Regions from separate parts of the Blautia sp. OF03-13 genome, predicted to be linked through region 3. Evidence: a T-box and tRNA genes for the amino acid it is inferred to sense, from the RefSeq annotation. Region 3 holds a T-box; the other regions hold tRNA genes.
The links. The T-box of region 3 lies ahead of DXA55_RS10820 (proline--tRNA ligase). A T-box ahead of a tRNA ligase gene usually reads a tRNA of that ligase, here a tRNA-Pro.
Positions count from the first base shown of each region.

Region 1 (4,337 bases), on a different contig from region 3:
GTGTTTATGGAACAGAAAAGAACATTATCCCTGCTGGTGGATAATACGCCGGGACTTTTAAGCAGAGTAGCTGGTCTTTTCAGCCGACGCGGATACAATATCGAGACGATCACCGCCGGTGTGACAGCAGACCCGCGATACACAAGAATGACTGTTGTTCTGTACTGCAGTGATGAAATGATTCTGGAGCAGATCAAAAAACAGCTGGCAAAACTTGTCGATGTGCGGGATATCAAAGAGCTGAAGCCGGACGAGAGTGTCAGACGAGAGCTGATGCTGGTCAAAATCCGTGTGAATGAAAATGAACGCCGCAATGTCATCGCCATCTCCGATGTCTTCCGTGGAAGAATCGTGGATGTGGGACAGGAAAGCCTGATTGTAGAGCTGACCGGAAACCAGTCAAAGCTCGAAGGGTTCCTGAATCTGGTACAGGGATACGAAATCCTGGAACTGGCCAGAACAGGAGTGACAGGACTCTCCAGAGGAGCCCACGATGTGCGTTACCTCGATTAACGCAGATCACATTACATACGTTTGCTAGAGGAATGAAATTTTTGTATAGAAAAGTTCATTTCCCTGACAAACAGCAAAAGGCAGAAATGCTTTTCGCTGTATAAATTGACCGACCTGCCGCCGGTCAAGACATTCTATATATTATGGAGGAAAATAAAATGGCAGCAAGACTTTTTTATCAGGAAGATTGTAATCTCTCTTTACTGGAAGGCAAAAAAATCGCAATTATCGGCTACGGAAGCCAGGGACATGCTCATGCACTGAACCTGAAAGATTCCGGCTGTGATGTTATTATTGGACTTTATGAAGGCAGCAAATCCTGGGCAAAAGCAGAGGCACAGGGATTCAAAGTATACACCGCTGCTGAGGCTGCAAAACAGGCTGATATCATCATGATCCTGATCAACGATGAAAAACAGGCTGCAATGTACAAAAAAGATATCGAGCCAAACCTGGAAGAGGGCAACATGCTGATGTTCGCTCATGGTTTCGCTATCCACTTCGGACAGATCGTACCTCCGAAGAACGTAGATGTAGCTATGATCGCTCCGAAAGCACCTGGCCACACAGTAAGAAGCGAGTATCAGGCTGGCAAAGGAACTCCTTGCCTGGTTGCTGTTGAGCAGGATTACACCGGAAAAGCTCTGGACAGAGCACTGGCTTACGGCCTTGGAATCGGCGGAGCAAGAGCTGGTCTTCTGGAGACAACCTTCAGAACTGAGACCGAAACAGACCTGTTCGGTGAGCAGGCAGTTCTCTGCGGCGGTGTATGCGCCCTGATGCAGGCTGGATTTGAGACTCTGTGCGAGGCTGGATACGACCCAAGAAACGCATACTTCGAGTGCATCCATGAGATGAAACTGATCGTAGACCTGATCTATCAGTCGGGATTCTCCGGAATGAGATACTCCATCTCCAACACAGCCGAGTACGGCGATTACATCACCGGACCGAAGATCATCACAGAAGAAACCAAGAAGACCATGAAGAAGATCCTTTCCGATATCCAGGATGGTACTTTCGCAAAAGACTTCCTTCTGGATATGTCCCCAGCAGGCGGACAGGCTCACTTCCGTGCAATGAGAAGAAAAGCTGCAGAGCATCCGTCAGAGAAAGTCGGAGAAGAAGTCAGAAAACTGTACAGCTGGAGCAACGAGGACAAACTGATCAACAACTAATCGGTTTGCTGTCAAATGATCCATATCGGGAGGCTGCCTTTGCGGGCAGTCTCCTTTTTTCGTTCTATCGTTTTATCATAGAAAAAACACTTCCGCGCCATGCATATCCCCCAATATGATAGGGCGCGGAAGTGTTATCTTTTCTGTATTCGTTTTTTTATGCCTCCTGACGACAGGCAGGAAAAGCACGGTAGTATTTGATATAAGAACTTAAAATATCAAAAAATTCGGAATTGGTCGGTTTTGTCAGAACCGGATGCACAGAAAGCGAAAAGAGCAGATCACGGTTTCCGCGGGTCCAGCAGACGGAAATAGCGGTGCGGATGTCTCGTTCGACGCAGGAGGACGATACCTGAAACGTTTGCGCGATCTTTGGGTACAGCGTTTTGCTGACCCGAAGGAGATAATCTTCGTCTTCCATGCATAAAGCGATACCATAGGCGAGATAGCGAAATCCGCGGTATTTTGCACCAATTCCTAAAGAGTGTAGTAGAAAGTAAATTTCAGTTTCCATTACGATGTCTCCTTTTATTCAGTTTTTACATAGTCTTTGCAGACGGGCATGCCAGAGGTGAAAGTTTGTATGGCATACGATTTTCCCCTTTCACTTATGATACGTGGAAAACGTCGAAAAATTACATATTCAGAAAGAAAAAGTGACAATATAGTAAAATAAAAGAGAATATGACACGAAATAAAGAAATAAATGTAATGAAACGGGAGAGGGAAAAATAACATTGATTTTTCAGAAGTTCGCTGGTATAATGAAAACATGATTACGGGGTATGGCGTAGCTTGGTAGCGCGCACGGCTGGGGGCCGTGAGGTCGCAGGTTCAAATCCTGTTGCCCCGATCGGTAAGAGTGTCGTTTTACGGCACTTTTTTTCTTACGGACAAAGACGTGTGCGGAAGAAAAATGAATTGCGCAGAAAAAACAGGGAGGAAGTTATGGGGAAAGTAACGATACAGAGTATGGCAAAGGAGCTGGGACTGTCCCGGAATACGGTTGCATGGCATTAAAGGATGATCCGAAGGTAGCTCCGGTGACGCGGGAGAGAGTTCTTCGGATGGCGAAAAGAAATGGCTATCTGGGCGAAAATGTATATGTGGAAGAAGTTCGGGCACCGCAGGAGAAGCATTACAATATTATGGTTCTGCGTACGCGGGATGCCGCTGTTTATTGGGACCGTGTCGTGAGCGGCATCTCCGAGGAGGCGAGCCTCAATAACTGTCAGACGCGCGTTGCGGTCGTGACGGAGCGGGAGGAGGAGAACGGCATTCTGCCGCTCGGCCTGAATGAAAATATCGATGCGATCTTCTGCATTAAAATGCTGCCGCCGGAATATATGCAGAAACTGGTAAATCTGGGTTACCGCATCTTTCAGCTCGACCATTACTGCGGCATCGAACAGCGGCCGATGGGCGATATCGTGCGTGTGGACGGTGTGCAGCCGGTGAGTCTTCTGACGTCCCATCTGATCGGGCAGGGCATGACGCGGATCGGTTTCCTAAGTGAGCACAGCAGCACGTATGAGTCGATGCATGACCGGTATGTCGGTTTCCTTGCAGCGATGGAACAGGCGGGCATTCCGCTCGATGAGGAGCTTGTGCGCCCCAATATGGAGAGCGATCATTTTTATTACCCGGAAAATTTTGACAAGATTGTGGCGAGCTACGATACACTGCCGGAAGCGATTGTCTGCGGCAACGATATGATCGCCAAAAGATTGACAGAATCCTTCCGGAAAATCGGCGTGCGCGTGCCGGAGGATGTGGCACTGACCGGATTTGATGATGATGAGGACCGGATGCTGTATCCGTTCTTCTCAACCGTTCATGTCGATACGAAGTGGCTTGGCCGCCGTATGGTGCATGAATTTTTATGGCGGGAGGAGCACCCGGAAGCGCCGAAAGAACGGATTCTCGTTTCGGGGGAGGTTGTGGTGCGCCGTTCCTCGTGCAAGCGCCAGGGATAGAAAGAAATAGAAAAAACAGGAAAAAGTGAACAAAGAAAGAAAGCCAGGGACGCCCCGGCGGACGAGAAGAAAAACCGTCTGCCGGGGCGTTTCCGGCTCCCTTTTTGCGATGATTCAAATTCGTGCATAAATGCCATGTAGAAAAACACTAATTAATAATGCAAAATGGTGCATTTAAGGAAAGCTAAACTGAACAAAAATGACAAAAACGCAAGAATAAAAACCTCGTTAATATCACACATTAAAAAATAATAGTGCAAAATAATGCATTATATCGCCGGAAGGAAGGGAGAGAGCGAAATGCAGGAATGGACGGAGGACCGCTGCAACCTGGATATCGATATCATCGCACTGCCGGGCTGGTCGGATGCAACATCCAAAATTTCCCTTCTGATGGGCGATGAGACACAGCGACCGGACATCATCTGGTGGTGGAACATGGAAGCTGACTATACGAAATGGGTAGACGCAGGCCTTCTGGTGGATGTTTCTCAGTATATGAAGAAATACACCAACATGGTTGACTACTACAACAGCGTAGATCCTGGCGTTATGTTCTATGCATCCGGAGACAACGGAATTTACCGTATCCCGGGCGACGTTGCAGAGCCGGCATGTGAGACTCTGTGGATCCGGAAAGACTGGCTGGACAACTTAGGACTGGCTGTTC
Region 1 covers NZ_QTVR01000002.1:102,414-106,750, forward strand. The annotation lists gene ilvN (acetolactate synthase small subunit) at 7-513, shown strand; gene ilvC (ketol-acid reductoisomerase) at 672-1,691, shown strand; gene DXA55_RS01795 (sporulation initiation factor Spo0A C-terminal domain-containing protein) at 1,849-2,205, opposite strand; tRNA gene DXA55_RS01800 (tRNA-Pro) at 2,471-2,544, shown strand; gene DXA55_RS01805 (substrate-binding domain-containing protein) at 2,702-3,667, shown strand; gene DXA55_RS01810 (extracellular solute-binding protein) at 3,968-4,337, shown strand, end outside.
Region 1: it encodes a tRNA-Pro, which carries the amino acid that the T-box ahead of DXA55_RS10820 (proline--tRNA ligase) is inferred to sense. The anticodon was not compared.

Region 2 (4,337 bases), on a different contig from region 3:
TCGTCACAGTCAAAATACCAGAAGCCGGAACAGATAGCCTCATTGAGCAGTGTCAAATTTACATGATCCCAGTTGACCTGTACGGACATAACCCAGATCTGTCTGCCCGCCTCATCTGTCGCATCCTCTTTACAAAGCCGTACATTTTTCACTGTACCGTCTGCTGTAAGGATCTGTGCTTCCCCTGTTCCGTGAAGCTGCAAAAAATGGTCTCGCTCCTGTCTATCTTCCTCGTCATAAAAGAAGTTTCTCAATGAGCCTTTTGTCTGTTCCATGAAAGTATCGAATGTATATCCTGTACTATGCAACAGCAGATTATTCACAGACAAAATAGACAGGTTTTGGTCATAAGATCCTGTCATTATACCTACCCCGCCATTATTTTCCAGTGTTTTCTGTACGGCCTGTGACATAGCCTGTGTCTGTCCCGTTACAGCCTCACCTAAAGAATATATTTTGTCTTCATACTTTTCCATTTTATAAAAATCCTCTCTCTGTTTTATACTTCATTATCCTGCTTTTATCTGTATACAGAGAACCTGTCCCTGCCAGTTTTACATTTACGTTATAATATCCTACAAAACGTGAAAAACAGGTATACGGATTTGAGAAGTTGCAGCCACTACACACAATATTCATACAAAATTCTCTTTATGTTTTCAATTTTTATAGGCTTTGCCAAGTGAGCATTCATTCCTGCTGCCAGACACTTACTCCGATCGTTCCTGCTGTAAAACGGTATCTGAGGCTTTTTTTATTTATCTGATTTTTTTCTGTTTCCATGGAACTTCTGAACGCTCACCTCCTGGTATCATTACAAATATACATAAAAACTCATTTTTATATTACCATGAAATTTTTTACTTTGCAATGCACATACCTTTTCAGACGCTGCTTTTCTTGTTTCCTTTTTCAGAAAATTGCAACCAAAGGGGCGCACCTGAAAATTTCTTTTCAAATGCGCCCCTTCGCTTTCTTTTTTTCTGTCAGATCAATCCGTAATGCTCCATCGCCTTTGCCACGCCGTCCCGCTCGACGGTATCGGTTACGTACTCTGTGTACGGATCCAGAATCTCATCATGTTTTCCAAGCGCAATGGTGTGTGCGCCGCACCGGAACATGGTAAGGTCGTTGCTGCTGTCGCCAAATACGTATGCATCTTCTTTCTCCAGCTGAAACTGTTTCAGCGCATAGTCCACAGCTGTTCCTTTGCTGCAGCCGTGCGGAACGATTTCGTATACACCGCCGCGCGGTCCATGATATCAAACTCCTGCTCAAATTCACGGTACATACGTTCTATATCAGACTGTGCATCGGTTACGATACAAAATTTATCGTAAATGATTCCTTTTGTCTCCGCTGTCTCCGCGAGTCCGATTCCGACAGCAGCGAAATAGGCACGGGTCTGCTCGACCTCCCGAAAACGGGATACCTCCGACGAAAAATAAACATTATCCGTTCCCTCCAGAATCATGCCGATCCTGCACTCCTTTAAAATAACCGGGATTTCCTCACAGCGCTTTTTCGGAATCGTCTGATGCATCAGGATTTCGCCGTCCCGGCGCAGATAGGTCCCGCAGCCGCACAGAAATCCGGAAAACGGAAGCTTTTTCAGCTCCTCGGGCAGCTCCGACCAGGTGCGGCCGGTATTAATAAACGTAAGATTTCCTTTTTCCGCTGTCTTTTTCAATGCATCGAGCGCGCTCTGCGGAATTTCTTTTGTAATCTCACTCAGTAACGTTCCATCAATATCAAAAAATAATGCTTTCACAAAAATTTCCTCCTCGTGTACTGTTTCCTGTTCTCTTTCTGACATACGAAAAAATGCCGAAGCTCTTGATTGTCAAGGCTTTCGGCATTTTCATTCCAGTCGAAGCGACGGGATTCGAACCCACGACCTCTGCGTCCCGAACGCAGCGCTCTACCAAACTGAGCCACGCTTCGATTTTATTTGTTTTCTGAACTCTCGTCCGTCAACAATAGCTATTATATATGATGTCTATAGGAATGTCAACACCTTTTTTGAAATTTTTTTAATTTTTTTTATTATTGCTTCAAAAGGTACATTTCACACGGGTTTGCGGCCTTTTTGGTGTTCTTTTAGAATGACAGTTTCTGAGAAAGTCAAAAAAAGAGATATGCCGGAAGTTCTGTTCCGGCATATCTCTTATCTTTGTTTCTCAGCTCAGCTGATATACATCTGCATACTGCACGCCGAAGCTCAGCGCCTCGGAATGGCTGCTGCAGAAGATGTCTACGTGGCCGTAAGCGGTTCCGCGGTCTTCTACCGTGTAAACCTGGCCGTTGATCATCAGTTTTGTGCCAAATGGTACACCGCCCATGGCAATCGTTCTGCCGGCGGTCGGTGTGGTTCCGCTCGCGGTGGATCCGCCGGACCACTGTCCGGTACAGATGGAACAGGAGCAATATCCTGTCAGTTTAAATCTTCCAAGGTATGTTCCGCTGGAGGAGCTGCTGGAAGTATCTGACGCGGATGGACTCCCCGTTGTCGTGGAGGATGCGCTGCTGTCCGAAGAACTGCTTCCGGAGCTGCTGCTTGTATCGGTATCTGCTTTCGCTGCGGCATTTGCTGCTTCTGCGGCTGCGACTCTTGCGGCCTCGGCCTCGGCTGCCTGTTTTCTGGCGGCCTCTGCCTCAGCTTCTGCGGCAGCCTGCTGTGCGGCGGCTGCTTCCTCTTCTGCTTTCTTCTGCGCTGCAATCTCCTCTTCTTTCGCCTGACGGATCAGGTCGTTGATTGCATCTGCTTTGCTGTTGATTTCATCTACCAGTGCACTCTCGCTGGATTTTGCATCGTCCAGCTCTGCGGAGTAGGTACGGAGTTCCTGATAAGCTGCTGCGTACAGCTCCTGGATGGCTTCCTGCTGATCGCTGCTCTGCTGCTGCAGTTCTACGATCGCTGCCTGCTCTTCCTGCACCTGTGTTTCTTTTTCTTTTACCTGGTCTACCGTGTCTTCATACTCCTGCATAAGATCGCGGTCGAAATCGGAAATTTTCTGTATGTATTCTGCCCGGCTGATCAGCTCTGAAATGCTTTTGGAAGAAAAGAGCATTGCCATGTATCCGTTTCCGGAAGAATTTTCATACATATACTGGATACGGAGCTTCATCGCTTCGTACTGCTCTTCTTCTTTTGCTTTTGCATCTTCCAGATCTGCCTGAATCTGTACCAGTTCGTTCTGCTTCGCATCATACTGATCCTGAAGCTCCTGCAGACGGTTCTGCAGATCGTCCAGCTGCTGGTTCAGTTCGGAAAGATATTCTTCTGATTGTCCCTTTTTGGAATTGAGTTCGTCAATCCTGCTCTGTATGCTGTCAAGCTGAGACTGTGCGGCAGCCTGTTCTGCCTGAGCATTTGAAATTTTCTCCTTTGTACTGGCACCATAGCATGGCAGAACGGTTGCTGCCGTAAGCACTGTGGCCAAAACCAGGCTGAATAATTTCTTTTTTTTCATGTCGTACACCTCATACTTATTACGTTCTGTTGCTGATTGTCACTCCAAGTTACTGCGGAAAATGGGCCTTTTTTCCCGCCGTACTTTGCCATTATAACACAAGTATGTCTGAAATGAAAGTCTTTTTTAATTTCTGTTAATAACTTTGTAATATTTCGACGTTTTTCCTGCAAAAACTGGCATGATTTTTCTACTTTCTCCATCCAACAGGGTACTTATTTTTCAAGGTTCCATTGACCAGTTTGCCCCATCCAAGGCCGAATCCATCGACGCAGACCAGCTTCCAGCCCGACGGCGATGCGGTCTCTCCCGGCTCTACGGAAATTGTCTCACCGTGGAGATATTTTTCGGTACGCTCGTCATCTGCCTTTAAATTCATGTAATCTTTGAACTTGTCCGCGGAGAGTGTCACGGCAAACGGCTGTGACGGCTCGAAACGGTCTTTTTTCAGTTCACCGAGATACAGACCGTTCCGCAGGAAATGAAGATTCCGCACGCCATCCGGCAGGGACGGGGAATGGTATACTTTTCCGGCACGGACTTCCAGTTCCTCCACCGGGATCGGTGCTGTCATCCGGGACAGGAAATCGGAAAGGATCTGTTTTTCTGCTTTCGACGGACCCGGTGCTTCCGTTCCGCGGTCTTTTTTCCGGTTTTTCTGTTTTTTGTTTTTCTTTTCGATCGGTTTTTCTTCTGTCTCATAAGGAATGGCTTCGCCTTTTTTGCGGAACAGGGCAAGGTAATGGCCCTCGCCGTTCATTTTATGCGGCCAGATGCGCACGGTCTTTTCGATCTCCGGATCGCCGTTTCCCCAGACTGGATTGCCTTTTGAAAAACCTTCGTAGCCTTCCATCTCGATCAGTT
Region 2 covers NZ_QTVR01000003.1:192,982-197,318, reverse strand. The annotation lists gene DXA55_RS03540 (response regulator) at 1-476, opposite strand, end outside; gene DXA55_RS18050 (HAD family hydrolase) at 987-1,199, opposite strand; gene DXA55_RS03535 (HAD hydrolase family protein) at 1,184-1,771, opposite strand; tRNA gene DXA55_RS03530 (tRNA-Pro) at 1,871-1,944, opposite strand; gene DXA55_RS03525 (PcsB-like coiled-coil domain-containing protein) at 2,181-3,473, opposite strand; gene DXA55_RS03520 (RsmF rRNA methyltransferase first C-terminal domain-containing protein) at 3,664-4,337, opposite strand, start outside.
Region 2: it encodes a tRNA-Pro, which carries the amino acid that the T-box ahead of DXA55_RS10820 (proline--tRNA ligase) is inferred to sense. The anticodon was not compared.

Region 3 (4,337 bases):
TAAGAAAACGCGTTCCCGTTTTCGGAAACCCCTGTGGTTTCCGGCGGGAACGCGTTTTTCTTATCTTATTTTTCTGTTACAGTTCAAATGCCTGGCGGATGCTGTCGTAATGCAGGAATTTACCTTCTGCGGCGTACCCTTTGATTTCGTCCAATGTAGCAAAACGGTAGCCGTCTGTTTCTTCCTCCTGAAGATGAAGATCTTCGTCTTTGATATCCATCACGAAGCGATAAACATCGACAAAGTAATTGTCTCCCTCATCCGGGTTGATGCGCCGGTAGGTAAAGAGATAACCGCCGTCAGCCTTGCTCACATCGAGTCCGGTTTCCTCTCTGACCTCACGGCGCACGGCCTCCCAGGAGCTCTCTCCTGCCTGTGCCGCGCCGCCGGAAACCTCCCACCAGCCCGGTGCCCAGGCTTTCGTCATGACACGTTTTGTGATAAGAAAGGTCCCATCCGGTCTTGCGATTACGCCGAGTACGGTCAGGTGAAACTCGCCCGGCTTCATATGCCAGTCATTCCGTCTCATCGTACGGCCGGTCGGCTGTTTATTTTCATCATAGATATCCCAGAGTTCCATATCGTGTTTTCTCCTGTCGAACTTCTTCCGAGCCCCATCGCGATTTTTCTTCCCTGTCGCATGGTTCTGAATCATTACAGATACTGTTTAATCTCTTCCATTACATTTTCCAGCGGAATTTGTGTTTTCAGAGTCTTATCGCGGGATGCAACCTCGACAACGCCCTGTTTCATGTTTTTCGGGCTTACGATGATGCGCAGCGGAATGCCGAGCAGGTCGGCATCGGCAAACATTACGCCGGCTCTGACGCTTCTGTCGTCGTAGATCACTTCGATGCCTGCGTTCTGCAGATCCTCGTACAACTTGTCCGCATATGCTCTGACTTCCTCGTCATCGACGCGGACTGCACAGAGGTGTACCTGCCACGGAGCGATAGCTTTCGGCCAGATCGGGCCGTACTCATCGTGATGTGCCTCGCAGACCGATGCTGCCAGACGGCCGACACCGATACCGTAGCATCCCATGATCGGGGTCTTGCTCTCGCCATTTGCATCGACATAGGTCATATTCATGGATTTTGTATATTTGGTTCCAAGCTGGAAGATATTTCCGACCTCGATACCTCTGGAGATCTTCACGGTCTTTTTGCCGCATTTCGGGCAGATGCCGCCCTCCTGGATTTTTGCAAAATCGTGATACTCGGCATTCGGAACGTCGCGCTCCATGTCGAGTCCTTTGTAATGATGCTCTGCCTCGTTGGCTCCGCAGGAAAGGTTGTTTCTTCCCTCGAGGGATTTATCATAGAGAACAACGGCATCTCCGTTCACCTTCAGGTTCACCGGTCCGATATAGCCTGCGTTCAGTCCGCATTCTTCGGTGATCACGGCTGCGTGAACCTGCTCGCCGAGGAAGTTGACCAGCTTCGTCTCGTTGACTTCGAGATCGCCGCGGATGAAAAGGACAACGTATTTATCATCGACATTCTGCTGATAAACAACGGCTTTGCAGGAGTTCTTTGTCTCGTCTCCGAAGAAATTGCAGACGTCTTCAATGGTGTGGACGTTCGGTGTATAAACCTTTTCGAGTGCAGCGGATTCTGCGTCTCTTGCGATGTCGGAAATATTCTCAGCTGCCTCCATGTTGGCTCTGTAATCGCAGGAATCACACAGAACGATGGAATCCTCTCCGACCGGAGTCAGAAGCATGAACTCATGGGAGATGTTGCCGCCCATCATACCGGAATCGGATTTGACAGATACCACCTCCGGCACGCCGACACGCTCGAAGATGCGCTCGTATGCTGCGTGGCATTTCTCGTAATACTGCTCCAGATCTTCCTGGCTGGTATGGAAGGAGTAAGCATCCTTCATCGTAAACTCACGCACACGGATCAGTCCGGCTCTCGGACGGGCCTCATCACGGAATTTTGTCTGGATCTGATAGATCATAAACGGATATTTGGTGTAGCTCTGTGCATACTCGCGTACAAGGTGTACGGCTGCCTCCTCGTGGGTCATGCCGAGTACCATTTTGGCATTGTTGCGGTCGGTGAAGCGCAGCAGCTCATCGCCGATGCTATCGTAACGGCCGGACTCATCCCACAGAGAAGCAGGCATGACAACCGGAAACTGCACCTCCTGGCCGTCGATTTTGTCCATCTCCTCGCGCAGGATCTGCTCGATTTTGCGCACAATGCGGCGCAGCGGCAGATAGGAAGAATAGATTCCGTTTGCCATATATTTGATGTATCCGCCTTTTACCATAATAGCATGGCTGTCGATGACACAGTCAGCAGGTCTTTCTTTGAAGCGCTCTCCTACTAATTTTTCAAGTTTCATTTTCTGATTTCCTCCTTATTCTTTGGGTTTTCAACATCTGAAATCTTCCAGACGCGAGAACATTCCAGCCTGTCCGATTTTAAGCTTTTATACAACATTTTACGCATCTAACTCATCACTGAAGTAACGAGTTAGATGCTTCGTTTTCAAACAGAAAAAAGCCCTAAACCGCAAGCTGCAGTTTAGGGCGAATTTTTTTATCCGCGGTACCACCTAAATTCAGGAAAACTCCTGCACTCTGACACAAAGCATTTGTACCCCACGATTTTTGTATTTTGTAATACGCGTGATCTCTGCTCTCTGTACCTTCTCTGTAACGGGAGATCCCGGTGCAGCCTACGAAATAAATTTTTCCTGATGGATTTTCTTCTCTTCGGTGCACAGCTCCAAGACCGGTTCACGATAGATTCTGCAAAAAGCTTTCACCTGCCGCTTTCTCTCTGAATGCGCTCTGTCGCTACTGTTTCTTTTCGTCGCTTTTTCACTGCACTGATTGTAGCAGAAACCGGAAAAGAATGCAAGCCCGTTCCTTCTGCTTTTTCTGCATAAACGCCCGCCCAGGTTACAGGCCTTCCCGATACATTCTGCTGATTGCCGCCTGGGCTTCCTCAGACTGTTTTTTCTCAATCCATGCTTTGCGGTCACTCAGGATAGCCAGCATCTCATCGACAACGTCCTCGGCGCGCGGGCTTGTGACGCGGTAGAGATAGCCGAGCATCCGCGTGGCGGTAAAATCGGTGTTCATCTGGCGGTATGCAATTTCCCGGCAGAAGTCGTCCGGGTAACCGTTGTGTTTTAACGCACGGTACAATTCGTCATTTCTCGTTTCTGGCATTGCCTGTCTCCCTTTTTCCTTTAAACATTTACGTTTCCGCTGTTCAGACCTTCCGTCTTTTCCTCAAGTGGCAGCCAGTCCAGTGCCTTTTTGATCCACTCATCCCAGAAATCCCATTCATGGCCACCCTTGCTCTCATAGTAGACAATGTCCATGCCGCTCTCTTCCATCCGTTTATGGTAGAGACGGTTTACTTCCAGAAGTCCGTCCTCTGTTCCGCACGCCTGGAATACGGTCGGCACATTGACAGACGGATCTTTTTTCCGTGCTTCCTTTAACTGCTCGATAAGAACAGCCGGGTTTTTGTCACTCTTTGCTGCTTCGACCAGATTTCCGAAATAACCTTCTTCATGTGCAAAGCTGTCCGCTCTGCTCTCTTCCGGATTTTCCAGCACATGAAGTGCACCGGACAGGCAGATCACAGCCCCGAAGGTATCGTGATATTTCAGGCCATTTCTGAGTGCGCCAAAACCACCCATGGAAAGGCCTCCGATAAAGGTGTCTTCTCTTTTTCTGGACAGCGGAAACATTTTTCTTGTAATCTCAACCAGTTCTTCTCCGATAAACTGTCCGTGCATGGCACCGATGGACGGCTGATCCACATAAAACGCATTCTCGCCGGCCGGCATGACAACGGCAAGGTTTTTCTCCTCTGCCCATCTTTGGATTCTGGTTCCATGAACCCAGTCTGTCTCATTCCCAAAAATGCCATGCAGCAAATACAGCGTTTTAAACGGTTTTTCCTCGCGCTCCGGCTGCCCAAAGGTAAATTTGTCGACCGGCAGAATAACCTGCAGCGGTACGGTGCGCATTAAAGTTTTTGACATGAAGCTTACCTGAATAAATGCCATAATAAAAATCCCCCTGTGGATATATATTTTTCTTTATTTTACGCCTTATTTCCGCATTTCGTCAACGTGGAGTTTTGCGTTCCTCCGGTTCCGGCTTGCACCCCGAAGCAATTCACGATATAATCATGTTTATAGCAATCCCAGAAAATAATGCAAAAAATTCAGCACTGCAGAACGTGAATTACTGCGTCACGGATTTTCGTCGTACCCCGGTACGCCTTCAAATCCGTTCCTTGTAATTCGCGCCCTGCAGCACTGTCTTTTTTGCGTTATTTTCTGGTCTTGCTATAGTT
Region 3 covers NZ_QTVR01000012.1:72,222-76,558, reverse strand. The annotation lists gene DXA55_RS10825 (NUDIX hydrolase) at 77-580, opposite strand; gene DXA55_RS10820 (proline--tRNA ligase) at 655-2,358, opposite strand; T-box leader at 2,539-2,841, opposite strand; gene DXA55_RS10815 (hypothetical protein) at 2,921-3,193, opposite strand; gene DXA55_RS10810 (alpha/beta hydrolase) at 3,214-4,044, opposite strand.